3 regions of the Kribbella sp. NPDC058245 genome follow, and region 3 is predicted to be linked to each of the others. Evidence: predicted binding sites of a transcription regulator. Region 3 holds the regulator's gene; each other region holds the start of a gene.
The links. Region 3 encodes HrcA, which represses chaperone genes, less so after heat shock. Its sites were predicted from a motif close to TTGGCACTCGNNNNNNNCGAGTGCCAA; they were not measured.

Region 1 (4,655 bases), on a different contig from region 3:
GATTGCGGACTAACATGCTGTCCCGTGGGCCGCAACGACAAGAGATCCGGTACGGCGCAGCGCGAGCGCGAGGAATGGCAGCTCGGTATCGACTGGGCGCGCTGGCTGCTGGCCGGAAACCATCCGCAACCGTTGACCATCTACGGTCTCGTCCTCGAACCGGGCGAAGTCCCCTACCTGAACACGGTCGCGCACTATGCCCGGCTGTACCGGGGGAGTGGCCGCTACACCACGAGCGGTGGTTTCATCATCGGCCACCCGGCGCTGGTGGTCGGCGCATTGGCAGCCAACGCTGCCGTCAACGCGAGCCGGAAGGCGGCCGCGAAGCGCAATACCGAGCTGATGTGGCGAGACCTGCAAGAGGTTCCCACCGTCGCGACCAACTACCGGATCCTGTGTCAGCTGCCGGGTCGTGGCTGGCTGAGCTTCTACTACAGCGCGGTGCAGGAGTTCTATCCCGATCCCGCGAACTGGCGGATCACCATGGCCTTCCAGAACGCCGAGCCGTTGCAGCTCGCCGGTCTGGCGATGCCGACGCTGTCCGTGCTGTCGGCCTGGAACGTGCTCGGAAGCGACCGCTGGCATGGTGAGCCGGGGATCCAGCCGCTGCTCCAGGCTGCCGTCGCCCCGCAGATCGACCCGAATGCCGTCCAGGGTGAAGTCGTTTCGGACCAGCCTCGTGAACTCGGCACCGGAGAGCCCCGCCAGCTCGGTAACCTGGAACCATGACGAGCCCGTACGAGGACGACGAGCCGGTGCTGCCCGACCAGACCCGCGACGACGACCCGCGGAGCTGGGGCGAGAACGACCCCGGCAGCGATGACGACGAGCGCATCCTGCGCGAGGTCCCACCGCACCACGGATGAGCACCACCGTCCTGCTCGTCCATGGCGGTCTCTGGGACCCGATGGACGCGCAGAAGTTCTGGGGTACGCCGGGCATCACCGCCGGACTTGCAGCGGCCGGTCTGACCGTGCTCGCTCCGGATCGCCCGAGGCTGCCGAACGACTGGGGTGTCGAGGTCGACGCCCTCAGTGAACTGCTGGCCAAGCGCATCGAACCGCTGACGATCATCGGCGCATCCAACGGATGCACAGTTGCTGCTCGCCTGACATTGGTCTACCCCGAGCTGGTCGACCGGCTGGTCCTCGCCTGGCCCGCAACCGCCGGTGACGCCGGTGTGGACACGCTCACCCGGGCCGGCCTCCTCGGCCGCGGATGCGCACCCGAGGACGCCGGCCGGCTCCTGGCCGGCGACACATTGCGCGGTACGACGGACGCCGAGCTCGCGGGTCTGGCCCGGATCCCGGTCGCCGTCCTGCCGTCGCTGATGGAGAACCCGATGCACCAGCGCAGGACGGTCGACGCCCTGCTGGGGCTGGTCCCGGGAAGCCGGGAGCTGTCCGGCTACCCGGAACCACCGCGCCCCGACTTCCCGCCGTACCTGGACCAATTCGTGCGGACGATCGTGGAGTTCGTGAACTAGGAGCGCTGACGCAGCGAATCGCGGATCTCGACCAGCAGCTGCTGGTCCGTGGTCAGCGGCTCGTCGTCCGGCGCGGGCTCCTGGCCGCGCTTACGACGCTCGGCCAGCTTGTTGAGCGGGAACACGATGCAGAAGTAAATGGCAGCGGCGACGAACAGGAAGCTGAGCAACTCGTTCAGGATGAGGCCGATGTGGAACTCTCCCTTGCCGATCTTGAAGTTCCCGACGCCGGACAGATCGGGCTTGCCGAAGATCGCCGCGATCAGCGGGTTGATCAGGTTGTCGACGAGCGCGGTGACGATCTTGCCGAATGCGGCGCCGATGACGACGGCGACCGCGAGGTCGACGACGTTCCCGCGCATGATGAATTCTTTGAAGCCCTTGAGCATTGGAGTGCCTCCACGAAGCGGACGTTGTACTCCGGTCAACGTAGAACCGCGCCACTGGTCACGCGAGGGACCGCGCCGCAGACGATCAACTCGTATCCGGAGTCAGGGCAACGCTGATCCTCGAGTTCGTTGTGGCCTGGGCAAGTCTGGCGGCCACCGCAGATGAGACGCCCACCACGATCAGCGCGCCAGCAGTCGAACGCGAAGCAGGCAGGGCAATCACCCGTACGGCGTGGGCCACGAGCCCGGCGGAGGCGGTCGGCGTACTGGTTCCGGCGTACAGGTCGAGTCGATCGCCGACCCGCAGCAAGCCGCTGATCTCGGCATCACCGATGCGGAACGGATAAGCGACCGACCCCGGTGGAACCAAGCTAGGGCCGAGAAAGCGCGCGTCGGTGAGTGGTTCGCCGGATCTGACCGGCCCGCTCAGCACACGCGTGGCGACATCGGCGCCAGGTTTCAGCACTCCCGAGGGAATGGCATCGGCGGGTAGCTCAAGCGAACGGAGGTCACTCGGAGTTGGCACGACGCCGCCGGACAGATCGCGTGCTGCGGCGAGCACCGTGACTGTCGGGGGAGGAGCCGGGGCAAGAGACGTCAGGCCGAAGTAGACGGCGGCCGCAGCGGCGACACCGGCGAGGAGACGGCGGTGCCAGCGAGCGGCTCGGGAGAGGTCGCGGAGGAACGAAAGGTTTGTCATGCCAGAGAAAGTACGAGTTTCTCCGGCCCTGCTTTCAGTTATCCACAGCCGAGAATCAGGCGGCGCTGGTCGAGCTGGAGGAGCTGCCCTTGCTCGAGGAGTCCGAGGACTTCGACGACGATCCGGAGTCCGAGGACGAGGACGTCGAGCTGGACGACGACTCCGACTTGCTCGACGACGAGGCCGACTCCGACTTGGCCGGGACCGAGCTCGTGCTCGTGGAGCGGCTGTCGTTGCGGTAGAAACCGGAGCCCTTGAAGACAACACCCACCGCGTTGAAGACCTTACGCAGCGTGCCCTGGCAGTTGGGGCAGACGGTCAGCGCGTCGTCGGTGAAGCTCTGCCGCACCTCGAGCGCCTCACCACAGTCGGTGCACTGGTACTGGTACGTGGGCACGGTTGGTTCCCTTCAGGCCGGCTGGCACTCCTGCTACTCGACTGCTAATAATGCGTCAGCGCCCCGAAGTATTCCAAACTTCCCGCTCAACTCCGCCCCGGAGCCCGCTCCGGACGCAGAGCAACGCAAAGTTCAGCGGGACCCCATTTGGGCCCAGGGTCCGCATTCTCTACGGTTGGGTCCGTGCGTCGCCTGCTTCGAGCCGTCATCATCTGCGGTATAGCGCTCGCCACGGTCCTCGTGGTGATCGCCGGTACTGCTGTTTTCGTCGTCCGCCACTCGTTCCCCTCCTACGACGGGAACATCGAGCTGGCGGGTCTGGACGCCGACGTCGAGGTGGTCCGGGACGCCAACGGCATCCCGCAGATCTACGCCTCCGACCCGTCCGACCTGTTCGCCGCGCAGGGCTATGTGGCCGCGCAGGACCGGTTCTTCGAGATGGACTTCCGCCGGCACGTCACCGCGGGCCGGCTGAGTGAGCTGTTCGGCAAGGACGCGCTGGAGACGGACAAGTTCGTCCGGACGATGGGCTGGCGCCGGGTCGCCGAGAAGGAGCTCGGGCTGGTCAGCCCGACCACCCGGCAGTACCTGGACGACTACGCCCGCGGTGTGAACGCCTACCTGGACAAGCACAGCGGCTCCGGCCTCAGCCTGGAGTACGCCGTACTGGGCCTGGATCCCAACGGCCGTCGTGACTACCGGCCGGAGCCGTGGACCGCGGCCGACTCGATGGCGTGGCTGAAGGCGATGGCCTGGGACCTCGGCGGCAACATGGACGAGGAGATCAACCGCACCAAGCTGCTGGCCACCATCCCCTCGAAGAGCGTCGACGGTCTCTACCCGGCGTATCCGTACGACCGGAACGAGCCGATCATCGCGACGGCCTCGGTCGGCGCGGACGGCAAGTTCAGCTCCACTCCGCCGGCCGGTAACGAGCTGCGGCGCGGCATGCTGACCACGGACCTGCTGAAGTCGCTCGACTCGGTGGACAAGGTCGCCAAGGGCCTGCCGCAGCTGCTCGGTCAGGGCGAAGGCATCGGTTCGAACTCGTGGGTCGTGTCCGGTGACCACACCGAGAGCGGCAAGCCGCTGCTGGCCAACGACCCGCACCTCGGCGCGACCATGCCGGGCGTCTGGACGCAGATCGGCCTGCACTGCACCAAGCTCGGCCGCACCTGCCCGTACGACGTCTCCGGCTTCAGCTTCTCCGGACTGCCCGGCGTGGTGATCGGCCACAACAACGCGATCTCCTGGGGCTTCACCAACCTCGACCCCGACGTCCAGGACCTGTACCTGGAGCGGATCGAGGGGGACAACGTCCTCTACAACAACCGCTGGAAGCCGCTCACGACCCGTGAGGAGACCTTCCAGGTCGCCGGTCAGGACCAACCGGTGAAGATCACCGTGCGCGAGTCCCGGCACGGTCCGATCGTCTCCGACGTCGGCGCCGACGAGCGCGCGACCGGTGAGCTGGCCGCCAGACGGGACAAGTCCGACAAGGCGTACGGCGTCGCGCTGCAATGGACCGCGCTCCGGCCGGGCAAGACCGCCGACGCGCTGTTCGCGATCAACCGCGCGCAGAACTGGACCCAGTTCCGCGATGCGGCCCAGCTGTTCGAGGTCCCCTCGCAGAACCTGGTCTACGCCGACACCGAAGGCCACATCGGCTACCAGGCACCGGGT
Region 2 (4,655 bases), on a different contig from region 3:
GGTGGCCGCGCCGACCTTGATCACGCAGACGCCGCCGGCGAGCTTCGCCAGCCGCTCCTGCAGCTTCTCGCGGTCCCAGTCGGAGTCGGTCCGCTCGATCTCGGCCTTGATCTGGTTGACCCGGCCCTCGATGTCGTCGGCCTTGCCGGCACCCTCGACAACAGTGGTGTTGTCCTTGGTGACGACGATGCGCCGCGACGTACCGAGCACCTCGAGGCCGACCTGGTCGAGCTTCAGCCCGACCTCCGGCGCGATGACCTGGGCGCCGGTGAGGGCAGCGAGGTCCTCGAGCATCGCCTTGCGGCGGTCACCGAAGCCCGGCGCCTTGACGGCGACGGAGGTGAAGTTGCCGCGGATCTTGTTCACCACGAGGGTGGACAGGGCCTCGGCCTCGACGTCCTCGGCGATGATCAGCAGCGTCTTGCCGGACTGCACGACCTTCTCCAGCAGCGGCAGCAGGTCCGCGATCGCGGAGATCTTGCCCTGGTGGATCAGGATGTACGGGTCCTCCAGCACCGCTTCGCCGGCCTCGGCGTCGGTGATGAAGTACGGCGAGATGTAGCCCTTGTCGAACTGCATGCCCTCGGTGAACTCGAGCTCGGTCCCGAAGGTGTTCGACTCCTCGACGGTGATCACACCGTCCTTGCCGACCTTGTCGAACGCGTCCGCGATCAGGGTGCCGATCTCGGCGTCCCGGGCGGAGATGGTGGCGACGTGGGCCATGTCGCCCTTGTCGTCCACCGGCCGGGCGGTCTCGACGAGCCGCGCGGAGACGGCCTCGACAGCCGCCTCGATCCCGCGCTTGAGGCCCATCGGGTTGACCCCGGCGGCGACGGCCCGCAGGCCCTCGTGCACCAGCGCCTGCGCCAGCACCGTCGCGGTGGTGGTGCCGTCACCGGCGACATCGTTGGTCTTGGTGGCGACCTCCTTGGCCAGCTGCGCACCAAGGTTCTCGAACGGGTCGTCCAGCTCGACCTCACGGGCGACGGTCACACCGTCGTTGGTGATGGTCGGGGCGCCCCACTTCTTGTCCAGGACGACGTAGCGGCCCTTCGGGCCCAGCGTCACCTTCACCGTGTTCGCGAGCTTGTCGACGCCACGCTCCAGCGCGCGCCGAGCGTTCTCGTCGAACTCGAGGATCTTCGGCATGAAGAAAACCAGTCCTTTTCTGAATGTCTCGCGTAGCAGGCTTCGAACCAAAATCCCACTGCCCTGACCCACTCCGCCCCGGTACCAGAGGTAACCGGGGCGGTGTCAGTCAGGAACAGTGGGCGGTCGTCACTTGCTGACGACTGCGAGGATGTCGCGGGCGCCCAGGATCAGGTAGTCCTGGCCGTCGTACTTGACCTCGGTGCCGCCGTACTTGGAGTAGATGACCTTGTCGCCAACGGAGACGTCCAGCGGGACGCGGTTGCCGTTGTCGTCGATCCGGCCCGGACCGACGGCGAGGATCTCGCCCTCCTGGGGCTTCTCCTTGGCGGTGTCCGGGATCACCAGGCCGGACTTCGTGGTCTGCTCGGCTTCGAGCGGCGCGACGAGGACGCGGTCCTCGAGCGGCTTGATCGTGACCGACACTTGCTGACCTCCACGGTCGATTCGCATTTTGTCTGTGGTGCTGCGGTGGTCGCGCTCCCCTGCCGTCGCGGGGCTCAGGAGGCCGGACCACTGGCACACTCCCTAGGAGAGTGCCAACACCGAATCTAGGCCGCGATTAGCACTCGGTCAACTCGAGTGCCAAGTCTGTCTCGATACGAGACATCCAGGAGTCGTCACTCCGGGCAACTCTCGGCCACGCACCGGAGTCCCGGACAGGAACCCGATCGGACGGGTCCCGGACCTTGGAGAGGGGTCACCATGTCCATTCGTCTGCTGAAGTCCGCGATCGCCGTGACCGCACTCGCCGCCACCCCGCTGGTCGCCGCGGCAGCACCTGCCTCCGCCGCACCACTCAGCCAGTGTGACGCCGCGATGTTCAAGAAGGTCGGGAGCGGCTGGACCGTCTTCGTCCCGAGCGAGTGGTCCTGCTACGACAAGCTCTGAGCACGCGGCCGTGCGCAGATCGTGGTCACACGCTGGCCTAACGCAGGCCGGCGTGGGACCGTCTTCCCATGGCTTTCACGCTCCCCAAGCTGCCGAAACTCTCCGGCCGCACCCTTGTGGTGCTCGCCGCCGTAGGTGCGTTGGCGGTCGGTGCGGTCGCGGCGAATGCCTCCAAACACCAGCAGGCGGCGGCCCCGAAGCCCGCGAGCGACCAGGCCGCACCGCTCACTGCCAGCAAGGCCAGTGACCAGACCTCTCTGGAGGCGGCGGCCGTGGCGGAGGCCAAACTGAGCCAGTGCCGCTCCGCGCGGCTCATCCCGGTGAACAAGACCTGGGGTATCCCGATGCCGTCGGTCAACGGCAGTTCCAGCACCAACTGCAACCTCAAGTACGGCGACAACCCGCACCGCGGCTCCGACCGGACAGGTGATCCCGAGACCTCCATCCAGGTCCTGCAGCGCAACCTGAACTCCTGCTACGGCACCAAGCTCACCGTCGACGGCATCTACGGCAAGAACACCCGCGCCGTCGTCACCATGGTCCAGCGCAAGCACCAGATCATCGCGGACGGCATCTACGGCCCCAAGACCCGCTCCGCCATGAACTGGCGCCTCTACGCCGCCAGCACCCGCACCTGGAGCAAGACCTGCTCGAGCCCGCTCTAAAGTGAGCAGGTGACGCTCACCGCCCTACTGCACCAGCCCGAAGTCCTGGAGGCTGCCTGCAAGGAGTACCAGCCGGGCAGTGAACTCCAGCTAGTCGAGAAGCTCCGACGCCGGTACGACGGTGCTCTGGTCAGCGCCGCGGTCACACAAGCCGCACTGCGCCACCGAGCGGTCGCGAAGTTCGGTGCTGATGCCGAACTGATGTTCTTCACCCCGGACGGCTATGAGCAGGCCACTCGCACCGTTGTAGGCACGCACCGCGCTGCCCGGATCGCTGCGGCCTTGCCGGGCAGCAGTGTGGTCGACCTGGGCTGCGGAATCGGCGGTGACCTCATTAGCGCCGCCCGCGCCGGCCTACGAGTCACCGGCGTCGAACGAGACCCCGACACCGCGACTGCTGCACGAGCCAACCTGGCTGCACTCGGCCTGCCGGGTGACGTGCTGGTCGGCGACGCCGAGTCAACCGACCTCACGCCGTACGACGTCGTCTTCGCCGACCCGGCCCGACGGGCAGACGGGCGGCGCGTGTTCGACCACAACGCCTACTCACCACCCTGGAGCTTCGTCACCGGACTGCTGGAGCGCACCGCGTGTGTGAAGGTCGCACCCGGGATCCCACACGACGCCGTACCGGAAGGTGTCGAGGCCGAGTGGATCAGCGACGCCGGTGAGGTGAAAGAGGCGGCCCTGTGGTCAGGTGCCCTGTACTCCGGCACTGCGCGACGAGCGACGCTGTTGCCAGGCGGTGCGACTGTGACCGACGCACCATCAGCTGACAGCGGTCCTGTCGGCCAGTACATCTACGAGCCGGATGGAGCCGTCGTACGGGCCGGTCTGGTCACTGCTGTCGCCGCTGCGGTCGACGGATGGCTGCTGGACCCGCGGATCGCCTACGTGACTGCGGACAAGCTCGTGGAGACTCCCCTCGCATCGGCGTACGAGGTGATCGAAGAGCTGCCCTACAAGGAGAAGGCGCTCCGCTCCTGGGTGCGCAGCGCCGACATCGGCACGCTCGAGATCAAGAAGCGCGGCATCGACCTCGACCCCGCCGTGCTCCGCAAGAAGCTGTCCCCCAAGGGCTCAGCCTCCGCCACCCTCATCATCACCCGCATCGGCCGCGACGCCGTCGCCTACTCCTGCCGCCGCCCCTGAGAGCGGACTTGCGCTCGAACCGTATTCGAACATATGATCGAAACCCGAGCGGGCCTCCGGGTGATTAGCCGGCGGACGAGGTGCTGCGTCCAGTTGATGCACTCCCCGGGGGCCCGCCACTAAGACGTCACACGGGCGCAGCAGCGTGTTCATCTGCGTTCGGCAAGCTGTGATGAGAACCGGTCGGCCGCTGACCGTTTACCTGGGGCTCAAGCGGCAACTCCGCCCCAGGTTTTTACCCGCCCCCTGCCGTGCCCTCCCCCGCACTGCAGCCCCGCCCTCACCGTCCGAGGGCGCGACCGGCATGCCCTCGCACGTCGTGACATCGCCGACGCGGTGGGCTCAGCCACACCCCCCGTCCCGCCCAACGCCGGTTCCGCCCGCAGACCGTCGTACCGGCGGGACTGGGGACACCCCGTCGGGGCCTTGAACAGGTCATAACCTGTCCACGGCCACCGCTTCCTGTTCACACCCCCGCCAGCGCGCACCTCAGCCTCCGCTGCCACCCACCTCGAGTCGCCAGCACGCGCAATCCACCTTGAGCACCGCTCAACCACGAACCGGCCGCATGCATGACTGAACCGTGCCCAAGGTCGTCGTCACCACTTTGAGCACCGATCAACCACGGATCGGGCCCGCGGATGACTGGACCGTGCTCAAGGTTGGGAGCGGTGTGGCTTCAGGGAGGGTTGGCCGATGCGGAATCGCTCGCGGACGGGCATGCGGAAGCGGGTGAGCGCCAGCCGAAGCACCGCACCGATCATCGAACCGCCCGCGCCACTTTGGGGCCACTCGCGA
Region 3 (4,655 bases):
GTTCGGCTCGATCGACACCAGTACGCCGCTCGGCCGCGCCCAGGCGGTTGATGTCGAGGCCCTGGTCTCGATCGAGTCGCCAACCGATCGATCCGTGGCCACCAGCCCGGTGACCGTCCAGGGAATGGCCGCAGCGTCCGAGGCGACCGTGAACTACCTCGCCACCAACGTGAAGACCGGCGACATGCGCAAGAGCGTCGTGAACACCACCGAGGGCCAGAAGTTCTCGGAGTTCACCTTCCAGCTCAAGCTCGCACCCGGCCTCTGGCAGATCGAGGCATACCTGACCTCGGCCGCCGACGGCAGCATCAGCGACATGGACACCAAGACCGTTGAGGTCGTTCGCTAACTCCAGCGGGAGCGGGCGAGCAGAGCCGAGGCGGCGGCTACGCCGGCGGTTGAGGTGCGGAGGACGGTGTTGCCGAGGCGGACCGGTTCGACGGCGAAGGCGGCGAGCTCGGCGGGCGCCATCCCGCCTTCCGGGCCGATGACGATCACGATGTCGCCGGTGGCCGGAACCTCCAGACCGGCGAGTGGCACGGTGGCTTCTTCATGAAGGACTACCGGGAGAGCCGCGTCCTGGAGGAGCTTCGCGATCTCCGTTGTGGTGGCGATCGGAGCCACCTCGGCGAACCACGAGCGACGCGACTGCTTGCTGGCCTCGAATGCCCAGGCCTGCCACTTGGCGAGCGTCTTCGCGGACCGCTCCGGGTTGCTGCGGAACTGGCTCCGCTCCGCGTTCCACGGCACGATCACGTCGGCGCCGACCTCGGTCAGCATCTCGACGGCCAGCTCAGCCCGCTCGCCCTTTGGCAACGCCTGTACGACGATCAGTCGCGCCGTACTGGCCGGGTCGCTCCCCCGCTGATCGACAGTCACGGTCAGCCCGGACTTCGAGGCGGTGACCACTGGCCCTTCGGCCCACGAACCCCGTCCGTCGGTCAGCCGGATGCGCTCGCCCGGACCGATCCGCCGTACGACGGCGGCGTGCCGCCCTTCCGCGCCGTCCAGCGTCAGTTCTTCGCCGTCGAGCTCGGCGGCGAAGAAGACCGCGACACCCATCGTTAGTGCTGGCCGAAGGCGTCGCGGAGCCGGCCGAAGACGCCCTTGTGGGCGGCCTGGATCTGACCCTGCGGACGTTCCTCGTCACGCGCCACCGCGAGCTGCCGAAGCAGGTCGATCTGGCTCTCGTCGAGTTTGGTCGGCGTCTCGACGATGATCTGGACGATCAGGTCACCACGACCCGCGTGCCGCAGTCGCGGCACACCACGCGCGGTCAGCGTCATCGCCGTACCGGACTGCGTGCCGGGGCGGATCTCCAGCGGGGTGGTCTCGCCCTCCAGCGTCGGTAGGTCGATCGTCGTACCGAGTGCGGCCGCCGTCATCGGCAGCGTGACCGTGCAGTGCAGGTCGTCGCCGTTGCGGGTGAAGACCTCGTGCTGCTCGACCTCGATCTCGACGTACAGGTCACCGGCCGGGCCGCCGCCGGGGCCGACCTCGCCCTGACCGGACAGCTGCACCCGGGTGCCGGAGTCGACGCCGCCGGGGATCTTGACGGTGACGGTACGACGGGAGCGGACGCGGCCGTCACCGGCGCACTCGACACACGGGTTCGGGATGGTCGTCCCGAAGCCGCGACAGTTCGGGCAGGGGCGCATCGTGCGCACCTCGCCGAGGAACGAACGCTGCGTGTGGGTGACCTCACCACGGCCGTGGCAGATCTCGCAGGTGACCGGCTCGGAGCCGGCGGCCGCGCCGGAACCCGAACAGGTCGGGCACAGTACGGCGGTGTCGACCTTCAGCTCGCGGGTCGTCCCGAAGGCCGCCTCGGCGAGGTCGATCCGCAGCGGGATCAACGCGTCCTGACCACGGCGCGTCCGCGGCCGTGGCCCGCGGGTGGCCCCGCCGGTCTGGCCGAAGAACGCGTCCATGATGTCGGTGAACGTGAACGCCTGGCCGCCGAACCCACCGGCGCCACCGCCCCCGGCGGACGCGAACGGATCGCCGCCGAGATCGTGCATCTGCCGCTTCTGCGGGTCGCTGAGCACCTGGAAGGCGCGGCCGATCTCCTGGAACTTGTGGTGCGCGTCCTCGGAGTCGTTCACGTCCGGGTGGTACTGGCGCGCCAGTTTGCGGTACGCCTTCTTGATCTCGTCCGCTGAAGCGTCACGGCTGACGCCCAGGACGGCGTAGTAATCGGTGCTCATACTCCAGACCAGGGGTTTGTCGAGTTGATCATCAGGAGTCGGCCAGGATCTGGCTGACGTAGCGCGCGACGGCCCGTACGGCGCCCATCGTGCTGGGGTAGTCCATGTGGGTCGGGCCGACGATGCCGAGGGTGGCCAGCGCCTCCGACTTCGACCCGTAGCCGGTCGCGACCACCGAGGTGGTGGCCAGCTCCTCGTACGGGTTCTCGTGACCGATGCGGACGGTCAGGGTCTGCGGGTGGGTCGCCTCACCGAGCAGCTTGAGCAGGATGACGTGCTCCTCCAGCGCCTCCAGCACCGGCTTCACGTTCCGCTCGAAGTCGTCGCCGTACCGGGTCAGGTTGGCAGCACCGCCAACCGCGATCCGCTGCTCACCCATCTCGTCGGTGAAGGCCTCGAGCAGGGTGGTGACGATCGCGGCCACGAGCGGTCGGTCGGCCGGCGCGAAGGCGTCGGCGACCGTGGCCAGCGTGGTGGTCGCGTCGGTCAGCCGCTGGCCGACCAGCGCCGTGTTCAGCCGCGAGCGCAGGTCGGCGACCAACTGGTCCTCGACATCGCGCGGCAGCTCGACGATCCGCTGCTCGACCCGGCCGTTGCTGGTGATCAGCACGAGCAGCAGCCGGCGCGGGGTCATCGTGACGACCTCGATGTGCCGGACGCTCGACCGGTTCAGGGACGGGTACTGCACGATCGCGACCTGGCGGGTGATCTGCGCGAGCAAACGGACAGTTCGCCGTACGACATCGTCCAAGTCGACCGCACCGCCGAGGAAGGAAGTGATCGCCTTCTTCTCGGCCGCGGACAGCGTCTTGACCGTGCTCAGCTTGTCGACGAAGAGCCGGTACCCGGCGTCGGTCGGGATCCGGCCGGCGCTGGTGTGGGGCTGGGTGATGTACCCCTCCTCCTCCAGCGCCGCCATGTCGTTGCGCACGGTGGCGGGGGAGACCCCGAGGTTGTGCCGGTCGACCAGTGTCTTCGAGCCGACCGGCTCATGGGTCGCCACGTAGTCCTCGACGATGGCGCGGAGCACATCCAGCTTGCGCTCGTCCAGCACGCGCACCACCCTCTCAAGACTCTTGGCACTCAAATAGTCAGAGTGCCAGTCTAGGCGGTGTCAGGCGTCGCTCCCAATGGAACGGCTGCGGGGCGCGTCACTGTACTCGTCACATCGAGGGGCTGATCCTGCACGGCAGAGTCGATAAAAGACTCCAGTACGTCGAGCACGTGGTACGCCAGCTCGCCGTTCGCCCGGTGTGGTTCGCCGTTGCGCAAAGCCCTTGCCATGTCGGCCACACCGACACCCCGGCCCGCTCCGGCGTACCCGCCAGCTGTTGGCACTTCGGTCCACTCGCGCTGCGCCGCAGTGACGAGCTCAACCGGCCCATCGAACCCGTTCGGGTCTGGGACGGACAGGCTGCCGTCAGTGCCATGCACCTCGATCCGCGGCAGCCGCCCGGCCCACACGTCGAAGGACATCAGCACGGTGGTCAGCGCACCGGACTCGTGCTCCAGTACGCCGGTGAGGTGCGTCGGCACCTCGACCGGGAAGACCGTCCCGGCCCGGGGACCGGTGTGGATCATCCGCTCCTGCTTGGACTTGCCGGCGCGCGCGGTAACCCGTCGTACCGGACCTAGCAGGGTCACCAGGCTGGTCACGTAGTACGGGCCCATGTCGAGAACCGGGCCGCCACCGGGCTGGTAGTAGAACTCGGGCGCTGGGTGCCATAGCTCGTGGCCGGGCGTCACCATGAAGGCAGTCGCAGCATGCGGCGTGCCGATGTCGCCCCGGTCGATCACCGCGCGTGCGGTCTGGGTTCCGGTGCCGAGAACGGTGTCCGGTGCGCAGCCGATGCGGAGGTCGTTCGCAGCGGCGTACTTGAGGAGCGGCTCGGCTTCGGCACGATCCATGGCCAGCGGCTTCTCGCCGTACACGTGCTTGCCTGCTGCCAGGGCAGCCTGGTGTACGGCGGCGTGGGCTGCGGGGATGGTGAGGTTGAGGACGATGTCGACGTCGTCGGCCGCGTACAGCTCGTCTGGCGAGAGGGCGCGGATGCTGTCGGTAGCGACGGCTTGGGCGCGGCTGAGGTCCAGGTCGGCGACTGCGACCACCTCTACCCCGGGGAGCTTGGCCAGGTGATCCAGGTAGGTGCCGGAGATGACGCCGGTACCGACAATGCCGACGCGGGTCACTTGCTCGCCCACAGCAGCCCCCGCTCGATGATCGTGCGCACCTCAGGTACGTCGAAGTCGTCGAGCTTGTGGCCGACCGTGCAGACGAACACGCGCCCCTCACCCCACGTGCGCGTCCAGACCGCCGGCATCACGGCGCCCTCGATCCAGGGGAAGTCCGGGTGCGAGGCCAGGGTGGTGGTCGCGAGCACGTTGTTGGTCGGGTCCACGTGCAGGTAGTACTGCTCGGTGTGCACGTCGAAGTGCGTGATGCCCTCG

Region 1: the regulator HrcA is predicted to act here: its motif matches at 2,994-3,020, upstream of ACFVWG_RS40640 (FmdB family zinc ribbon protein).
Region 2: the regulator HrcA is predicted to act here: its motif matches at 1,712-1,738, upstream of groES (co-chaperone GroES).

Annotation. Positions count from the first base shown of each region.
Region 1 is NZ_JBHVWY010000030.1:7,555-12,209, forward strand. It holds gene ACFVWG_RS40615 (hypothetical protein) at 25-729, shown strand; gene ACFVWG_RS40620 (hypothetical protein) at 726-866, shown strand; gene ACFVWG_RS40625 (alpha/beta fold hydrolase) at 863-1,486, shown strand; gene mscL (large conductance mechanosensitive channel protein MscL) at 1,483-1,875, opposite strand; gene ACFVWG_RS40635 (Flp pilus assembly protein CpaB) at 1,961-2,575, opposite strand; gene ACFVWG_RS40640 (FmdB family zinc ribbon protein) at 2,631-2,972, opposite strand; gene ACFVWG_RS40645 (penicillin acylase family protein) at 3,156-4,655, shown strand, end outside.
Region 2 is NZ_JBHVWY010000001.1:680,767-685,421, reverse strand. It holds gene groL (chaperonin GroEL) at 1-1,149, opposite strand, end outside; gene groES (co-chaperone GroES) at 1,279-1,575, opposite strand; gene ACFVWG_RS03400 (hypothetical protein) at 1,855-2,040, shown strand; gene ACFVWG_RS03395 (peptidoglycan-binding protein) at 2,109-2,705, shown strand; gene ACFVWG_RS03390 (methyltransferase domain-containing protein) at 2,715-3,857, shown strand; gene ACFVWG_RS03385 (dienelactone hydrolase family protein) at 4,514-4,655, opposite strand, start outside.
Region 3 is NZ_JBHVWY010000010.1:52,962-57,616, reverse strand. It holds gene ACFVWG_RS23215 (Gmad2 immunoglobulin-like domain-containing protein) at 1-349, shown strand, start outside; gene ACFVWG_RS23210 (16S rRNA (uracil(1498)-N(3))-methyltransferase) at 346-1,062, opposite strand; gene dnaJ (molecular chaperone DnaJ) at 1,065-2,207, opposite strand; gene hrcA (heat-inducible transcriptional repressor HrcA) at 2,239-3,261, opposite strand; gene ACFVWG_RS23195 (Gfo/Idh/MocA family protein) at 3,312-4,409, opposite strand; gene ACFVWG_RS23190 (ThuA domain-containing protein) at 4,394-4,655, opposite strand, start outside.